2 linked regions of the Rhodoligotrophos defluvii genome follow. The protein of the gene in region 1 interacts with the protein of each later gene in a pairwise test. Links are inferred from orthologs where the notes say so. Each region holds a gene or a part of one and is shown in the gene's direction. Other genes may lie near its edges.

Region 1 (8,927 bases):
GCGCAGCGGGCTTGCCGGACGAAAGCCACCGCTCGCGCGATTGGCCACCCTTCCAGGCGCGGGTGGTGAAGCCCAGGATCTCGACCTTCACGCCGCAGCGCTCGAGCGTGCGCGCGAGAATATCGGCGCAGGTCGCCGCAACCGTGATCGGCCGCCCTCGCATGGAACCGGAATTGTCCAGAAGCAGCGTCACCACCGTGTCGCGGAAATTCGTGTCCTGCTCCATCTTGAACGAGAGCGGATGCAGCGGATCTGTCATCACTCGCGACAGCCGCGCCACGTCCAGAATGCCTTCCTCGAGATCGAACTCCCACGACCGGTTCTGCTTGGCGAGCAGCCGCCGCTGGAGCCGGTTGGCAAGCCGCGCGACCACCCCTTGCAAATGCGAGAGCTGCTTGTCGAGATAGTTCCGCAGGCGCTGCAGCTCATCCGCATCGCACAGGTCCTCTGCCGCGATCTCCTCGTCGAAGGCATGCGTGAAGACCTTGTAGAAGTCCTCGTTGGAAAGGCTTCCGAAGGGCAGTTGCGGGCGCCACGGCTCGCTGCCATCGGGAGCCTCCTCTGCCTCGGCGTCGTCGGGCACCTCGTCAACGTCCACGTCCGTGGTCTGCTGGTCACTGCTTTCGAGCTCGCCCTGGGCTTCGCGAACGTCCTCGCTCTCGGCGCTCTCCGCCTCCTGTGCCTCGCTTTCGCTGCCCTCCTCGGGCTGGCTGCCGTCGGCGCTCTCGCCCTCCTGCGAATCGTCCTCGTCCTGCTGGTCCGGGTCCTCGCCGAGCTCGTCGGCCATGTCCAAGGAGGCGATGATATCCCGCGTCATCCGCGCAAAGGCGGTCTGATCGGTTATGTGCTGCGTAAGCGAGTCGAGCTGCCGTCCCGCCTTCTCTTCGATCCACGGACGCCAGAGATCGACCAGCATCCGGGCATTGTCCGGCGGCTGGGCGCCGGTAAGGCGCTCGCGCACCATCAGGCCGACAGCTTCTTCGAGCGGCGCCTCCTTCCGGTCCCGCATCTGGGCAAGTGAGCGGCGCTGATAGCGGTCGTCGAGCATTGCCGAGAGGTTTGCGGCCATGCCGGCCATATCGCGCGCGCCGATCGCTTCAACCCGCGCCTGCTCTACCGCCTCGAACACGGCCCGCGCATTGCGGCCCTCGGGGCGGTAGCGGCTGTGCACCGTCTCATTGTGATTGGCAAGACGAAGCGAGAAGGCGTCTGCCACCCCGCGGGTGACCGCCACGTTGCGCGGGTCGAGTTCCCGGTCGACCTGCGGCAGCCGCGCCCGGTTACCCGACAGCCCTGGTGTCTCTCCGCCGAAGGTCACCTGCAGATCCGGCTCGTGCGCGATCGTCCGCATCGCGAGCGTGAGCGCCCGCTTGAACGGTTCCGATGGCGCTTCTTTGTCCGCCATGAGCTGCAGCTCCTTTTTGTCGATCAGGACAGGCTCACCTGCGCGGTCGATTCCGGCAATTCCTGCCCGAAGCAGCGCTGGTAGAACTCGGCCACCAGGCCGCGCTCCATCTCGTCGCACTTGTTGAGGAACGTCACCCGGAAGGCAAAGCCCAAGTCACCGAAGATCTCCGCGTTCTCGGCCCAGGTGATCACGGTACGTGGGCTCATGACCGTCGACAGGTCGCCGTTGATGAAGGCCGTGCGTGTCATGTCGGCCAGCCGCACCATGTCGGCCACGGTCTTGCGACCTTCCGGCGTGTTGAGCGCCTTCACCTTCGCCACGATAATCGCGTTCTCCTGCGCGGTCGGCAGGTAGTTGAGCGTGGTCACGATGCTCCAGCGGTCCATCTGGCCCTGGTTGATCTGCTGCGTGCCGTGATAGAGCCCTGACGTATCCCCCAGCCCCACCGTGTTGGCGGTGGCGAACAGGCGGAACGCCGGGTGTGGGCGGATGACGCGGTTCTGATCGAGCAGGGTGAGCTTGCCGGAAACCTCCAGCACGCGCTGGATCACGAACATGACGTCCGGACGGCCGGCATCGTATTCGTCGAACACCAGCGCCGTGTTGGTCTGCAGTGCCCACGGTAGGATACCTTCGCGGAACTCGGTCACCTGCTTGCCGTCGCGTAGCACGATCGCGTCCTTGCCAACCAGGTCGATGCGGCTGATGTGGCTATCGAGATTGACGCGCACGCAGGGCCAATTCAGTCGCGCGGCGACCTGCTCCACATGGGTCGACTTGCCGGTGCCGTGATAGCCGGTGATCATCACGCGGCGGTTATGGGCAAAGCCGGCCAGGATCGCCAACGTGGTTTCCCGATTGAACAGATAGTCTTCGTCGAGATCGGGAACGTGCTCGCTCGGCTGCGAGTAGGCAGGCACCTCCAGATCGCTGTCGATGCCAAAAACCTGCCGGACGGAAACCTTCATGTCCGGCAGTCCGGCCACTTCCCCATTAGCCTGAGGCTTCATTGAAATCCTTCCTAAGCGTTCGGTCACGCCCTATGTCGGCAATTCGCGCCAGCTTTAAAGGCCCAACCATCACAAAGGCCCAAAACGGTAACTTTACGATGGTTGAAGATGTGTAGTCTGCACCAAGCACCAGCCGCAAGCGCCAACCACATCCGATTAGCAGAATCCGACTGACTTCAGATAATTATAGGCATTGATCACGGCGCGAAGCTTGTCCTCACCGTCCCGATTCCCGCCATTGGTGTCGGGATGATGCCTTTTTACCAAACGCTTGAACTGGGCTTTCAGTGCCTCGGGGGTCGCATTTTCATCCAGCCCCATCACGTCCAGCGCCTTGCGCTCCGCGTTGCGGATCTGCCGTCGCGGTGCCGTGCCGGCTGAGCCCTCAGAACCCCCGAAGACCTCGTAGGGATCATAGAAGTCTCGGTTGTATCGGAATCCGTCATCCCGCGAGGCGTGTGACTGGCGGGTGTGATAGGCCCAGGAATTCTGCCCCAAACGCCAGGTCGGCCGGTGGCCATACATGGCCTGGCGCTGATAGTCGATGAACTCCTGGTCCCGCATTCCCTTGAAGTAGTTGTAGGACGCGTTGTACTCGCGCACGTGGTCGAAGCAGAAATGAAAATACTCGCCGTCCTGGCCGCGGCCTTTCGGCGCGGGATGCGTCGCCGGCTTTTCGCAGCCCGACCACTCGCAGCGCGGGGCATTGGTCTCCGCAGTGCGGTCTCGGTCTGGCTTTACGCGGATTCGATCGAAATATTTGGAGTCGAGCTTCATGTCGGGGTGATTATGGTGCGCATGCCTACCTCCCGCAACGCGACGATAGGCGTCACTGGACAAGGCTATATCTGAGGCTGTAGATCCCAAAAAATCGGTTATTCTGTCTCGTGTTACGCGGAACTGTGGAAATGCCCCTCGGACCTATCGGCCATGCCATTTCGGAGAAGCTGAGCCGTGCCTTCGCGCCGGCACGACTCGACATCGTGGACGAGTCGCATCTGCACCAGGGCCATGCGGGACACCATCCGGAAGGGGAAAGTCATTTCCGCGTTCATATCGTATCTGAGGCCTTCGCAAACAAGCGGGCCGTCGAGCGCCACCGAATGGTGAACCGCGTTCTGGCGGAAGAGCTGGCCAGCCGCGTGCATGCCCTGGCCATCACCGCAAAGGCACCGGGCGAATAGGCCCGCGCTCGCCCTTCAATTAGCGCGCCGCCAGTTCCTCCGCGAGAAAGGCCTCAACCGCCGCGTCATCCACGTCCCGGCTGACGAAGGCCTCGCCGATACCGCGCACCAGAATGAAGGTGAGCTTGCCGGCCACCGCTTTTTTGTCCTGACGCATGAAGGCCACCAGACCTTTCGCATCGGGCAGGGAACCGTCGATCTGGCCGAGGGTTGTCGGCAGGCCCACCGCAGCCAAATGCCGGATCACTTCAGTTGCTGTGCCCGGCGAACATAGCCCCAGCCGCTCGGAGAACCGGAAGGCCAGCGCCATACCGATCGCCACCGCCTCGCCGTGGATGAGCCGGCTCGAATAGCCAGTGGCGGCCTCCAGGGCATGCCCGAATGTATGGCCGAGATTGAGCAGGGCGCGCCGGCCTGTTTCGAACTCGTCCTCCGCGACGATCGCCGCCTTGGCGCGGCAGCAGGTGGCCACCGCCTGCCATCGCTCGGGGCCGTCCTGCGCCGCGATGGCCTCATGGTGGGCATCGAGCCAGCGGAAGAAGGCCGCATCCCCCAGCAGCCCGTATTTAACCACCTCCGCATAGCCTGCCCGGAATTCGCGCGTGGGCAGGGTGTCGAGCAGGCTGGTATCGGCGAGCACCATGTCCGGCTGGTGAAAAGCGCCGATCAGGTTCTTGCCGTGTCGGACGTTGATGCCGGTCTTGCCGCCGACAGAGGAATCAACTTGGGCCAGCAGCGTTGTCGGCACCTGGATGAAGCGGACGCCGCGGCGCAGAATGGCGGCGGCGAAGCCGACCAGATCGCCGATCACCCCGCCGCCCAGGGCGATGACATGGTCGCGCCGCTCGATCGCCGCGCCGAGCAGGCTGTCGCAGACCCTCTCCAAAGCGGCGAAGCTTTTGCTCTGCTCGCCCGGCGGCACAATGATGACCTCAGCCGAGATGCCCGTGGCAGCTAGCGAGGCTTGCAGCCTTTCGAGATGCAGCGCTGCCACGGTCTCGTCAGTGACCACGGCAGTATGCGGCCGAGCCAGCAACGGCCGGACCAGCTCACCCGCCCGCGCCAGCAGAGCCGGGCCCACGTGGACGGGATAGCGGCGATCGCCCAACTCCACCATGACCGTTTCAGCCGCCCCGGTCCGCGCCGTCGGCGCACTGGTCTCGGCCGCTGAATGTTCCATCATGGCCTCTCGTCTGCTGGCGAGGCCTTGTCGGCCAAGGCGCGCAGTATGTCGTTCACCACCTGATCATGCGGGACATCGCGGCTCTCGATCGTGATGTCCGCCTGAGCGTATATCGGATGCCGCTGGTCCATCAGCCGCTGCATCACGCCCTCCGGGTCATCGCTATAGAGCAGGGGCCGGTTCGATCGGCGCCGCACCCGTTTCATCAGCACGCTGAGCTCGGCCCGCAACCAAACGGAGATGCCGTGAGCGCGAATCGCCCCGCGGGTTGATTCGTCCATATAGGCGCCGCCACCCGTCGCCAATACCTGCGGCCCTTCCAAAAGCAGGCGCTGGATCACGCGCCGCTCGCCTTCCCGAAAATAGGGCTCCCCATGATCGGCGAAAATCTCCGGTATGGTCTTGCCGGCAGCGGCCTCGATTTCGTGGTCCGCATCTACAAAGCGCAGGCCGAGCCGCTGCGCCAGCCTCCGTCCGACAGTGGTTTTGCCCGCGCCCATCAGGCCGATGAGGACGATGCAGCGGCCACCGAGACTGTCGGCAACGGTCCGCTCCAGGTCGGATATCTTGACGAGAGAGCTGGCGGTCATGACGTCTGGACACTCCTGCAGGTCCGTGCGGTTCGGTTTTAGACCCTTGCCGCACCGATCGCAAAGAGCAACACGAATGGCAAGGCTGATAATCAGTCCGTTACTTGCCCGCCCACGGCGGAGGCGTTATCCATGAGAGGTGAACGGATCGTAGGTCTCGGGCTATTTGGAGTTTGCGGCAAAAATGCCCGGTAGTCTAAGATTCCTGCTGATTCTCGGGTGCCTGGGTGGCCTCGTCTATGGTGCTGTCTATGCGCTGTCGACCATGAGGCCCGAGCAGAGCACCGTGGTGAAGCAGGTGCCCAGTGACAGGCTTTTCCGCTGACGGACGGCTGATCGAGAGCTTTCTCGAGATGCTGAGTGCCGAGCGGGGTGCAGCGGAGAACACGCTGGACGCCTATGCGCGTGACCTCGGCGACTACCGAGGGTTCCTCGTGGAGCGGCGGCGCACCATTGCCGATGCCGGGAGCGATGATCTGCGCGCCTATCTCGGCGCGCTCGAAGCGGCCGGCCTCTCCGCGACCACGGCCGCTCGCCGGCTCTCCGCCCTCCGCCAATTCCACCGCTTTCTCTATGCCGAAGGAATTCGGGCGGATGATCCCACGGCGGTGCTCGAAAGCCCACGTCCGAGGCGGGCTCTGCCAAAGGTGCTCTCGGTCCAGCAGGTAGACCAGCTGCTCGCCTTGGCGCGCCAGGAGGTGGACTATGCTCGCTTGCCGGGTGACCGCCTGCGCGCAGCCCGCTTGCATTGCCTCCTGGAGCTCCTGTACGCAACCGGTCTGCGGGTCTCGGAACTGGTCTCGCTCACCGTTCTCACAGCCAAGGCCGATGAACGGTTCCTCACCATTCGCGGCAAGGGCGGCCGCGAGCGGCTGGTGCCGCTGAGCACGGCAGCTCGTAAGGCGGTCGACCTCTATAGGGTCGTAGCGGCCGAGGGTGCGGAAAGCACGGAAAGCTCTCCCTGGCTATTCCCTTCGCATGGCGAGAGCGGTCACATCACCCGCCAATACTTCGCCCAGGAGCTGAAGGGGCTCGCGGCGCGTGCCGGCCTCGACCCGAACTTGGTCTCGCCTCACGTGCTGCGCCATGCCTTCGCCAGCCATCTGCTCGCGGGCGGTGCCGACCTCCGTGCTGTCCAGCAGATGCTGGGGCACGCCGATATCTCGACAACCCAAATCTACACGCATGTGCTGGCTGAGCGGCTGAAGCAAGTGCTCGCTCAGCATCCGCTGGCCGGTTGACATCCTCCGCGCGCCTCGCCACTGTCCGCCCCGGCCAGTGCGCCCTATATGTGCTTGGGCCCATTCACGCCAGGGGATGCAAGACAGGGAATGCGTACTTTTCTCGACTTCGAAAGCTCGATCGCCGAGCTCGAAGGCAAAATTGCCGAACTCAAGGCGATCGCTGCCGCCAACGGCTCCTCGATGCAGATCGAGGAGGAGGTGCGGCAGCTCGAGCAGAAGACCGCCCGCAGTCTGGCCCAGCTCTACGAGTCTCTGCAGCCCTGGCAGAAGATGCAGGTGGCGCGGCATCCCGAGCGGCCACATTTCCTCGACTACACCCGCTTTCTGTTCACCGACTTCACCCCCCTGGCTGGCGACCGCAAATTCGCCGAGGACAGGGCGATCCTCGGCGGACCGGCCCGGTTCAAGGGCATGCCGGTGATGATCATCGGCCAGGAGAAAGGCGCCGATACCGCCTCTCGCCTGAAGCACAATTTCGGCATGGCCCGGCCAGAAGGGTACCGGAAGGCGGTCCGGCTCATGGAGCTGGCCGACCGGTTCGAGTTGCCCGTCATCACCTTTGTCGACACCGCCGGCGCCTATCCTGGCATCGGCGCAGAGGAACGTGGCCAGGCCGAAGCCATCGCCCGGTCGACGGAATGTTGCCTGCGCGTCGGTGTGCCCCTGGTCTCGATCATCATCGGCGAAGGCGGCTCTGGTGGCGCCGTGGCGCTGGCCACGGCCAATGTGGTGCTCATGCTTGAGCATTCCATCTATTCCGTGATTTCGCCCGAAGGCGCGTCCTCCATCCTTTGGCGCGATTCCACTCGCGCCAAAGATGCGGCAACGGCCATGAAGATTACCGCCGATGACTTGAAGCGGCTCGGCGTCATCGACGAAATCATCCACGAGCCGGTGGGTGGCGCCCATCGCGCACCGGAACAGATCATGACCGCGGTCGGCGAGGCGATTTCCAGTCACCTGGACCGTTTACAAAACCTGGCGCCCGAAGAACTGCGCCATGCCCGCCGCGAAAAGTTCCTGGCCATTGGCCGCAATCTGTAGCGACGAATTCACGGCAAGGAGGGCAGCCTGTGACCTGGCGACAAGGTGAACATCGATCACATTGCCAAGTGTCTTCGACATAGTTAAGGCTTTGACAACGCGTTTTGTGCAGGCTTGCGTTCCCGGGGGAAGAGGGTTCATCAGCCGTGACGTTCCCGATGGTTTTGAGGTTGTTTCTTGTCGCTTGTCTGAGCCTTGTTCTCGCGGCCTGCAAATTCAGCACTGAGCCCGACAAGGCGCTCAAGCCGCTGTCGAAGGAGACCAAGGCCCTGCTTGCCGCGAAGGGAGTGGCGCCCGGAGCGCCTCTCTATGTGCGCATCTTCAAGCAGGAATCGGAATTCGAGGTCTGGATGGCCAACGCGTCCGGCACCTACACCCATGTCAAGACCTACAATGTCTGCAACTGGTCTGGCGACCTCGGGCCGAAGCTGAAGGAAGGCGACAAGCAGGCGCCGGAGGGCTTCTATGTGGTGACCCCGGCCCAGATGAACCCGCGCAGCGCCTATCACCTCTCCTTCAACATCGGCTACCCCAACGCCTTCGATAAGGCGAACGGCCGCACCGGCTCGGCCCTCATGGTTCATGGGGGCTGCCGCTCTGCTGGTTGCTATGCCATGACCGACGAGGCGGTCGAGGAAATCTTTGCGCTGGCGCGCGAGGCTTTCATCGCCGGGCAGCGAGACTTCCCGATCGCCGCCTTTCCCTTCCGCATGACCGACGAGAACATGGCCTTCCGCAAGGACCACGAATGGTATGCCTTCTGGCAGAACCTGAAGGAAGGCTACGACTTTTTCGAGAAGAACCGGCGCCCGCCAATCGTAGGCGTGCAAGATAAGAAATACGTGTTCTTCGACAGCAACAGCGCGGTACCCGACGTGTTCCGCGTTAGTGCCGCCAGCGCAAGCCCTGATGCCCCCCGCCTGATCCAGGGGTGGTGACGGGCCTGCTCCTGATGCCTTTTGCGCAGCTACCGCACCGCCCCGTGGCAGTGCTTGTACTTGCGTCCTGAGCCGCAAGGGCAAGGCGCATTCCGTTGCACCTTCCCCCATGTTGCGGGGTTGTTCGGGTCGACCGCTGCCGCAGACGCTGCGCCAAAGCGCGCCGCCTGCCGCCCGAATCTGCCTTCCGCTTCCGCCATGGCCAGGGCCAACTCGTCTTCCCCCGTGAATGGATCCGCATGATGCGCCTGCATCGGCGGCAGGGCATCGTGCCGCAGCAACTCCGGCGGCGGCGCCTCCTGCATGATCTCGACCCGCATCATCTG
Region 2 (8,937 bases), on another replicon or contig:
TGGCGCAATCTGACCGCCGTGGGCGCCGAGCCGATCGCGGTCACCGACAACCTGAATTTCGGCAATCCCGAGCGCCCGGAGATCATGGGCCAGTTCGTGCGCGCCGTTAACGGCATCGGGGACGCCTGCCGGGCGCTGGATTTCCCCGTCGTCTCCGGCAATGTCTCGCTTTACAACGAAACCAACGGCCGCGCCATTCTGCCCACACCCGCCATTGGCGGCATCGGCCTGATCGACGATCTCGACCGGACGGCCAGCGTGCCGTTCAAGCGCGAGGGCGACATCATCCTGCTGGTGGGCGGGCATGGCCGCCACCTCGGCCAGTCCATTTACTTGCGCGAGGTGCTGGGCCGCGAGGAAGGTCCGCCGCCCACGGTGGACCTCGAAGCGGAGCGGCGCCATGGCGACTTCGTCCGCAGGCTGATTCGGACGGGCAGGATCACCGCCTGCCATGATATCTCCGATGGCGGGCTTGCCGCAGCGCTCGCGGAAATGGCGATCGCCGGCCGGCTCGGCGCACGGATCGCGGTGCCCGGCGAGCCCCACCTCGCTCTGTTCGGCGAGGACCAGGCCCGCTATGTCATCACTTGCGCCGAAGCTGACGCTAATGCGATCCTGACAGATGCGGCGACTACGGACGTTCCGGTCGAACGGCTAGGCACGGTTGGCGGCAGCGCTCTGATCGTGGATGGTGTGGCCAATATTCCGGTGCGGGAGCTGATCGATGCCCACGAGGGCTGGTTCCCCGTCTATATGGATGCACCGCCCGGCCGGGCATGAACGGGCCAACTGCGCAGAACACACACCGCCAAGGGTGAGGACTTGAGATCATGGCAATGGATGCAAAGCAGATCGAGCGCCTGATCAAGGATGCGCTGCCGGACGCCAAGATCGAGATCCGCGATCTCGCCGGCGACGGCGACCACTACGCGGCGACGGTCGTGTCGCGCGCCTTCAAGGGCAAGACGCGGGTTCAGCAGCACCAGCTCGTGTATCAGGCCCTGCGCGGTGCCATGGGCAACCAGCTGCATGCGCTTGCCCTGCAGACCTCCGCCCCGGACGATTGAGTGATCTAGCCTTTAACACAGCCTGTGCTATCACCAACTAATCCAGACGTTCCATTCCTTGCCGGCCATCCGGCACATATGAGAGGGTCGCGAGATGAGCGATGTCATGCAGTGGATTGACCAGCAGGTGAAGTCGCACGACGTCGTGCTGTTCATGAAGGGAACACCCGATGCGCCCATGTGCGGCTTCTCGGGCCAGGTTGTCCAGATCCTCGACTATCTCGGCGTGCCCTATGCCGGGGTGAACGTGCTCTCCTCCGACGATCTGCGCAACGGCATCAAGGCCTATTCCGACTGGCCCACCATTCCCCAGCTCTATGTGAAGGGGGAGTTCATCGGCGGCTGCGACATCGTCCGCGAGATGTTCCAGAAGGGCGAGCTGCAGGAGCTTTTGAAGGAAAACAACATCGTCGCCGAGCAGCAGAGCGCCTGACGTTTCGAGCGCCAGCGACGAACCTGGGCGCCGTGTGGCTCCTGGTTCGGCGCCTAGGCGCGGCCGGACATGACGTAAGTTGTTGACGGAAAACAAATCGTCATCACCGGGCTTGACCCACTGCTATCCGGTTAAGGATAGGCGATCTCGCGTTGTGGTTTTTGGGGGGTGGGTTTGGTGCCGAGGAAATGGGTCTGAAGCGCCACAGTTTTAGCCACTTCCGTCATCACCGGCCTTGAGCCGGTGATCCAGGGCAGCGAGAGGAAAGCTTGTGCCGTGTGGCCCTGGATGCAGGCTCAGCGCCTAGGCGCGGCCGGCATGACGGGGCGGAGGAGGAACACCGGTCCCTTCCGTCACTGCTGCGCTTGACCCGGCAATCCAGGGCCGCCCAGGCCGAACCGGGGGCATGATGAGTTTCGCCACCAAACCATCAACCTCGCTGATCTCATTAATAAGCCGAATTGACCAATGCGCTGCTATGGATCATTTTTCTCATAGCTGCTCTGGAATTTGTGCAATGGTCCAGGCATTCCCAGCCGCTCTAAAATGGCAGCGGTGACGTGTAAACAAGGACGGCCTATGTCTCGCACATTTTCGCAGCCGGAGTCGCTCTGGTCACGGGTTGAAATCATCATCATCGCCGGGTGTGTGATCTCCGCGATCGGCTTCGGCATTCGCGCAAGCTTCGGCCTGTTCACCCTGCCCGTCACCGAGTTCTATGGCTGGGACCGGGCGACCTTCGGCATGGCCATGGCCATTCAGAACCTGGTCTGGGGCATGGCGCAGCCCATCGCCGGCGGCCTGGCCGACCGCTACGGCACCGCCCGCGTGCTGGCGGCCGGCGCCATCATTTACGCGGCCGGGCTCGTCGCCATGTCCCTGCCCCAGAATGCACCGTTGTTCATGCTGAGCGCGGGCGTGCTGGTCGGCATAGGCATCGCCACCTGCTCCTTCGCCATCGTCATGGCGGCGTTCTCCCGCAAGGTCGGGCCGGAGCGGCGCTCCTGGGCCTTCGGCATCGCCACCTCCGCCGGCTCACTGGGCCAGTTCCTGTTCGCACCGCTGGGCCAGGCCTTCATCAGCGCCTATGGCTGGGAAACCGCGCTCGTGCTGCTTGCAGCCTGCGTGCTGATCTGCGTGCCGCTCGCCGCAATCCTGCGCACGCCGCCCGCCGATCCCAATGCCCAGCCGCGCGAAGCCGAAACCACCCTGCCCCTGTTCCAAGCGCTCAGCCGGGCGCTCGCTCACCGCAGCTACGTGCTGCTGACCACCGGTTTCTTCGTCTGCGGTTTCCAGCTCGCCTTCATGACCACCCACATGCCGCCTTATCTGGTCGAAGGCGGCATCAACCCGACGACCGCCAGCACCGCCATCGCCCTGGTGGGCCTGTTCAACGTGGTCGGGTCCTACATGGCCGGCGTGCTGGCGAACCGCCATTCCAAGCCCTATATCCTCGCCCTCATCTATGCCGGCCGTGGCGTCGCCACGCTCGTTTTCCTGCTTCTGCCCCTCACCGGCGCGTCGTCCTTGATCTATGGGGCGGTCATGGGCCTGCTATGGCTCTCCACCGTGCCCCCCACAGCCGGGCTGGTCGCGGTCATGTTCGGCACCCGCTACATGGGCATGCTCTATGGGGTCGTGTTCCTCAGCCACCAGATCGGCTCGTTCTTCGGGGTCTGGCTGGGCGGACTGCTTTATGACATTTTTGGCTCCTACGGGCCGGTGTGGTGGATGAGCGTGGCCCTTTGTTTCATAGCGGCCCTGATCAACCTGCCGGTGCGGGAGAACGCGGCGCCGAATTTCGGTCGGGCGGTGCCGCAGACCTGATGGAAGAGAGCCATGCCGGGCACCGCCAGCCCTAGCCGCCGCTCGAACCCCCATTGGCTCGCCGCAGGGATTGGCGTAGCGCTCCTGGTAGTCTGGCTGGCGGTCATGGCCCTGGCCATCCGCGATGCCGCCCTCGCGCCCGATGCCACGGGCCGCATGTTCGTGGTGTTTCCGCCAGGCCTCGACGACACGGCCATGGTGAACCGCATCGCCGCCGCTGGCGGACAGCCGGTGCGCCAGACCTGGATCGACAGTGTCTGGGTGGTGGCCGGCGACAGGCCCGGCCTGGCCGGCGCCCTGAAGGACCAAGGTGCCCTCGGCGCCTATGGCGAACTCCCCGTGGGCATGCAGCTGGCCGGCTGTTTCGCCTGGGCCGACGCCAAGGTCGGGCAGATCTTCACCCTCACCCCGTGAGCGGGGCTTATTCGGCCTGCGACGGCGCCGGCTGCGAAGGAGGCGCAGCCTCTGGAGGTGTAGCCTCAGGGTTGGGGGCAGGCCGCGCCTCGGTCAGGTCGTTCAAGCTGGGAAAGAACGGCTTGGCCGCGGCATCGCTCAAGCGGAACTGCCAGCCCTGCGTGCGCCGAACAAGTGCTGAGGAGGCGTCCTTGTTCTCGCCCGGCGCAAGTTGCGTCACCGCGAGCCAGCTCTCGTCGCCCGATTTGGTCAGCACCAGCTTGAGCCTCATGCCGTCGGTGGTCGCGAGCGCAACGGTCGAAGCCGGGGAACCTCCTTCGTCCTGCAGCTTGCGCACTGCATCGAAGGAAAGCCCGGCAAAGTCGGTTGCCGCCAGCATCGGCCCGGAGCTGCTCTTCGGCTGTCGATTCGCAGGCAGATTCTCGATGGTGAATGTCTGCTCGCCCTCCGCACTGCCCTTTCGCTTCAACATCATGGGCGGCTGGCCAGCCGGAGTGATCACCGCCTCCGCGATCTGATCGCGGCGTAGGCCGAGAACATTGGTGCTGACCCAGCGATCGAGCCGGCTGGAAACTTCGACATCCTGAGATACGAGCCAGCTCTGCGCCTGATCAGGCATGCGCACATAAGTGCCGCTGACGCCTGGGGCGCCGCGCTCGCCCAGCCGTTGCGCGCGCAAGCTGCCGACGATCAGCGCGGCCAGCGTCGCGTCATCCTGCGCCTTAAGCGTGACCAACGTGCCCGCGCCCTCGGTATCCGGCTTGTCCGGCGCGCCGACCCCAAGCACGCCGTAGCGATCCGGCCGGTCGGTCTTGGGTTCGATGCGCTTGAGCTCGGCAAGGGTGATCAACAACGCATGGACCCGCTGGGTGTCGGCGGGGTAGCCGTCCTGGTTGGCGATGCGCCATACGCTGCCATCCCGCTTCAGCGTGATGGCACCTGCGGGGTCCTTCACCTCTATGGCGGCCACATCGCCCAGCCGCTGATCGAGACCCGGCAGCATGGCCTCGCCGCCCGCATCGAGGGCGGTCCATTGGTGGTTGCTGGAATAGGACCAGGCAGCCGCCGTCAACGAAACGATTGCCGCAACCAGCAGGCCTACGACCACTCGCGGCGTGATCATGCCGACACCCCCTGCCCCGCCGGCGCGGCCGTTTCGCTCGCATTCCGCCAGGCTACGCGACGCTGTCGCCGCACCCAGAACACGATGCCGCCGGCAATGCCGATCAGCACCGGCACCAGCGCCATGTTGAGAAGCTTCAGCAACAGATCCAGCCGGTCGATATCCTCCCGCAAGGCCCGCTGCACGTCCCTGAGCTGCTGGCGAAGGGAAACGAGTTCCGCCCGCGACGCGGCGAGCGCGCGGCGATCCTCGTCCGACAGGATGACGTTACCCCCGCCCGCTCCCTGCTGCAGGCTGGAGATGCGGGCCTCGACCTGCTGCAGGTTCTGGTTCAAGGCTTCCGCCCGGGCGCGGAACCGGGCTTCGGCCTCCCGGCGTATCGCTTGCACCAGCGTGAACGGCCGGTCCTGCACGCCGCGGCCGCGCAGATCCGCCAAGGCCGTGCCGCCGGCCAGATATTGCAAGGCGTTGATCACCATGTCCGCATTGCCCGCCAGAGGCACCAGGAATTGCGTGCCGAGCAGCTCGCGGACATCGGCCCAGAAACTGTCATAGAGCATGTCCACGTCAGCAATGATGATGGCGTTGACGGTGCCCGAGATGAGTGGCGGCGCCGTCATGCTGGCCGGGGTGGTCTCGGTTGCCTCCGCCGCCTCGGCATCTTCGTCACGACCCTTCGGCACGCCATTGGGATAGGCCGTGTCCGCCTTGCCGTTCACGCGCATAATCAGCGCCAATGGCAGGCCGCCCGGCGCGAAGTCATCCAGCAGCCTTTTCGGATCCGGATTGCGCACCGCGCTCAGCGGAAAGGCCATGGCATTGTCGCTGGTCTCGATCAGCGGAGCGGTCGTAATCGTCGCATTGTCGGCCTTGTGCAGGATGCCGGGCGTAGCGAAGGTTACCGACTTGATGCCGGCAAAGACCGGGTCGGAGGCTGCGAATGTCTCCGCGGTCATGTCGAGCCACACCAGGTAGTCGGCGACGGACGGCCGCGACGGCGAGCCATATTGCACCTGCCGCGCATGATCGGCATCGCCCGCCACCTCGTCGGGCTTGAAGCGCGCGCCCCATTTGCTCAGCAGAGCGAGGAAGCCGTCATCCGGTCCGAAGCCGGACGCGGTGGGCCCCATGATCTCGACCAGGGGATCGACGAACGCCAGCACAGGCTTGCCCGCCAAGGCGAACTGATCGATCGCAAGCAGCAGTTCCGGTGCGAGGCCCGCGGGCTGCACCAGCATCAGGAGGTCGACATCGGCGGGAATGGTGCTGGCAGAGCTGTCTATGGCCTCGAGGTCGAAATAGTCGCGGATCTGATCGATCACCCGCCAGGCCGGCTGCTGCTGCCCGGTCATCGGGTTCATGCTCTGCATGATCGGCACCGTGGTGATCAGCCCGATCTTCGGCCGCTTGGCGGTGGCGAGCTTGTGGATGAGGCGGGTCAGGTCGTATTCCAGGAAGCGCTCCCGGTCGAAAGCGAAGAACGGAATGGTCTCGCGATCGTCGGTCCGGTTGGTGGCCACCAGCCCGAAATAACCGAGCTGGTCATTGCCCAGGGGCACCCCTTGCAGCCCTGCGGCAACCGCCTCGTCCTCAGCATCCGTGAACGGCTCGGGGTCCACGATCTCGAGCGTCAGCCGTCCGTTCGACAGGGTGGCGTAATAGTCGAGAAGGGCCCGCACCCGGTCGAAATAGGCCTGGAAGGTCGGTGCAACCTCCCCCAGCCGTTTCGAGAAAAAGAGCCGCACCATGATCGGCTCCCGAAGGCCCGCCATCTCGGCGCGAGTACTCTCGGAAATGGTATAGAGCTTGTCCTCCGTCACATCGAGCCTGGTCAGCGGCAGCTCCTGGGACGCGAACAGGTTGACGCCCAGCAGGGTAAGAAACGCCAGGACAATAGCGGCGGCCGCGAGCAGCCGACGCGAGGGCGAATTGGGAGATGCGCTACTCATCGCCCTACTCCGCCCGGCCGAGTTCGACCACGACCGCGTTGACGAAGAGCCAAAAGGCAATCAGCGAGGCCACATAGACGAGGTCGGCCGCGCCGATCAGGCCGCGCGACATATTGGTGTAATGGGTGAGCGCTGAGAGAGATGCGACCGCGGCGGTGACCACCTGCGGCGCCCAGCCCTGCAGGGCACCGAGCACGAGATTGGTGCCGCTCATCACGAACAGGAAGCACATGACCGCAGCAAGGATGAAGGCGATCACCTGATTGCGGCTGACCGCCGACATCGCCGCCCCGATGGCGAGGAAACCGCCGGCCATGAGGAAGGAGCCGAGATAAGCTGCCGCGATCACGCCATTGTCGGGCTTTCCTAGGACATTCACCGTAATCCAGAGTGGCACCGTGCACAGCAAGGCGATCCCGAGAAAGATCCACCCGGCGAGCCATTTGCCGACGACCGCCTCCGTTGTGGAGACCGGCAGGGTCATCAGCAGCTCGACCGTGCCCGAGCGCCACTCCTCCGCCCACAGGCGCATGGCGATGGCGGGCACCAGCAGCAGATAAAGCCACAGGTGGTAGTCGAAGAATGGGCTGAGGTCCGCCACGCCGCGATCGAAGAACTGCCCGAGATAGAAGGTGAATACCCCCGCCAGCGCGACGAAGATGGCCAGGAACACATAAGCGATCGGCGTCGCGAAATAGCTGGCGAGTTCGCGCCGGGTGACGGCCAGAATGTTAGCCATGGCGCTGACCCTCCCCTTCCGTCGTGGTGAGCCGGCGAAAGGCCTCCTCCAGGCTGACCGGTGCGCCGTCGGCCGAAGGAACCAGCCGCCGCAGCGCGTCCGCCGTGCCGTCCGCCACGATTCGCCCGCGGGCAATGATCACCGCGCGGCTGCAGACCGCGTCTACCTCTTCCAGGATGTGCGTCGAGATGATGATCGCCTTGCGCGGCGCCATCTCGGTGATCAGCTGCCGCACCTGGTGCTTCTGGTTGGGATCGAGGCCATCGGTCGGCTCATCCAGGATCAGCACCGGCGGGTCGTGCAGAATGGCCTGGGCAAGCCCGACCCGGCGCTTGAAGCCCTTGGACAGGGTTTCAATCGGCTGCTCCGCAACCGCCTCGAGCTCGGTCAGCCCCATCGCCCGGTCGAGCGCCGCACGGCGCCCCCCGCCGGAAAGCCCGCGGATATCGGCAACGAAGCTCAGGAAGGCACGCGGCGTCATCTCCCCATAAGCGGGCGCCCCTTCCGGCAGATAGCCGAGAGCGCGCTTGGCCGCCTTGGGCTGGCTTGCCACGTCGTGTCCGCAGATGACGGCTTGCCCGGAATCCGGCGGCAGGAAGCCGGTCGCCATTTTCATCGTGGTCGATTTGCCTGCCCCATTCGGGCCGAGAAAGCCGAGGACTTCTCCTTCGCCGACTTCGAGGGAAATGCCATCGACCGCCGTTATTCCAGCAAAGCGCTTGACCAAACCGTGCAGAGAAACGAGCGGCGCCATACCAGACCTGAACGTGCAGAGTCTTCAATAGCCCTTACGGGGTGCCTCCATGAGGCTCAAAGCTGATGGAATGGATGCTTATGGCCCGAGCGGGCGCGATTCGTAAAGGGGGGAAGCATCGCGAGTTGTTTGGTTACGTTGTTAGCAGCACTCGGAATTTGCTGCTAACATACTGTTTCTAAACGCTAAATGCGTTCGAACAGGCCTTGACGGCCGCGCAAGTCCGCACAAAATTCAAAATGATATGACCCGATAACCCGACTCATGAGGACCGTATGGAGCCGTTGATCTGGGATCGTAACAGTCTGCGTAAAGCCCATCTCGACGAGCGTCTGCAGCTCACCACCGCAGAGATTCTCTATTACCTGCCCGACCACCCGGAGATCTTGCAAACCTTCCTTTGGCAGCATTATGACACGGCGCCTCGCTTCCCGCGTCTGACCCGCTTTCTCGACTTCTGGCGCACCAGCATCGAGGCAACCCTTGCCGAGGTGCGCGTGGCGCACCAGGCCTGCGCCGGAGCCATCCCGTCTCACCTGCGTCTGGTGGAGCAGGAGTGGCGGGTGAGCTAGACGTAAGCTTTCCGGAAGTTGTCCATTCGGCCCGGCAGCGATGGCGGCCTCTTGTCCTT

The links.
Region 2: the proteins of E4P09_RS22220 (region 1) and grxD interact in binary tests that used the Escherichia coli proteins (3 or more experiments, as listed by UniProt). The link is inferred for Rhodoligotrophos defluvii from one-to-one orthologs.

Annotation. Positions count from the first base shown.
Region 1 is NZ_SZZM01000006.1:245,454-254,380, reverse strand. Bases 2,145-4,964 are described here. They hold E4P09_RS22220 (BolA family protein), read left to right. Parts: upstream 2,145-3,326; coding sequence 3,327-3,602; downstream 3,603-4,964. Other genes in these bases: E4P09_RS26095 (shikimate kinase), read right to left, coding at 4,782-4,964; aroB (3-dehydroquinate synthase), read right to left, coding at 3,622-4,782; E4P09_RS22225 (J domain-containing protein), read right to left, coding at 2,575-3,195; cobS (cobaltochelatase subunit CobS), read right to left, coding at 2,145-2,418. In the rest of the region: cobaltochelatase subunit CobT, read right to left, coding at 1-1,405; more of cobS, read right to left, coding at 1,429-2,144; more of E4P09_RS26095, read right to left, coding at 4,965-5,375; E4P09_RS26290 (histidine kinase), read left to right, coding at 5,560-5,700; E4P09_RS22210 (site-specific tyrosine recombinase XerD), read left to right, coding at 5,681-6,616; E4P09_RS22205 (acetyl-CoA carboxylase carboxyltransferase subunit alpha), read left to right, coding at 6,707-7,663; E4P09_RS22200 (L,D-transpeptidase family protein), read left to right, coding at 7,822-8,601; preprotein translocase subunit SecA, read right to left, coding at 8,631-8,927. UniProt on the Escherichia coli protein: Transcriptional regulator that plays an important role in general stress response. Has many effects on cell morphology, cell growth and cell division. Acts by regulating the transcription of many genes, including dacA (PBP-5), dacC (PBP-6), ampC and mreB.
Region 2 is NZ_SZZM01000003.1:261,472-270,408, forward strand. Bases 1-2,830 are described here. They hold grxD (Grx4 family monothiol glutaredoxin), read left to right. Parts: upstream 1-1,161; coding sequence 1,162-1,500; downstream 1,501-2,830. Other genes in these bases: purL (phosphoribosylformylglycinamidine synthase subunit PurL), read left to right, coding at 1-780; E4P09_RS15535 (BolA family protein), read left to right, coding at 831-1,067; E4P09_RS15545 (MFS transporter), read left to right, coding at 2,047-2,830. In the rest of the region: more of E4P09_RS15545, read left to right, coding at 2,831-3,327; E4P09_RS15550 (hypothetical protein), read left to right, coding at 3,340-3,741; E4P09_RS15555 (DUF4340 domain-containing protein), read right to left, coding at 3,749-4,864; E4P09_RS15560 (Gldg family protein), read right to left, coding at 4,861-6,813; E4P09_RS15565 (ABC transporter permease subunit), read right to left, coding at 6,818-7,552; E4P09_RS15570 (ABC transporter ATP-binding protein), read right to left, coding at 7,545-8,306; E4P09_RS15575 (hypothetical protein), read left to right, coding at 8,582-8,878; E4P09_RS15580 (alpha/beta hydrolase), read right to left, coding at 8,936-8,937. UniProt on the Escherichia coli protein: Monothiol glutaredoxin involved in the biogenesis of iron-sulfur clusters.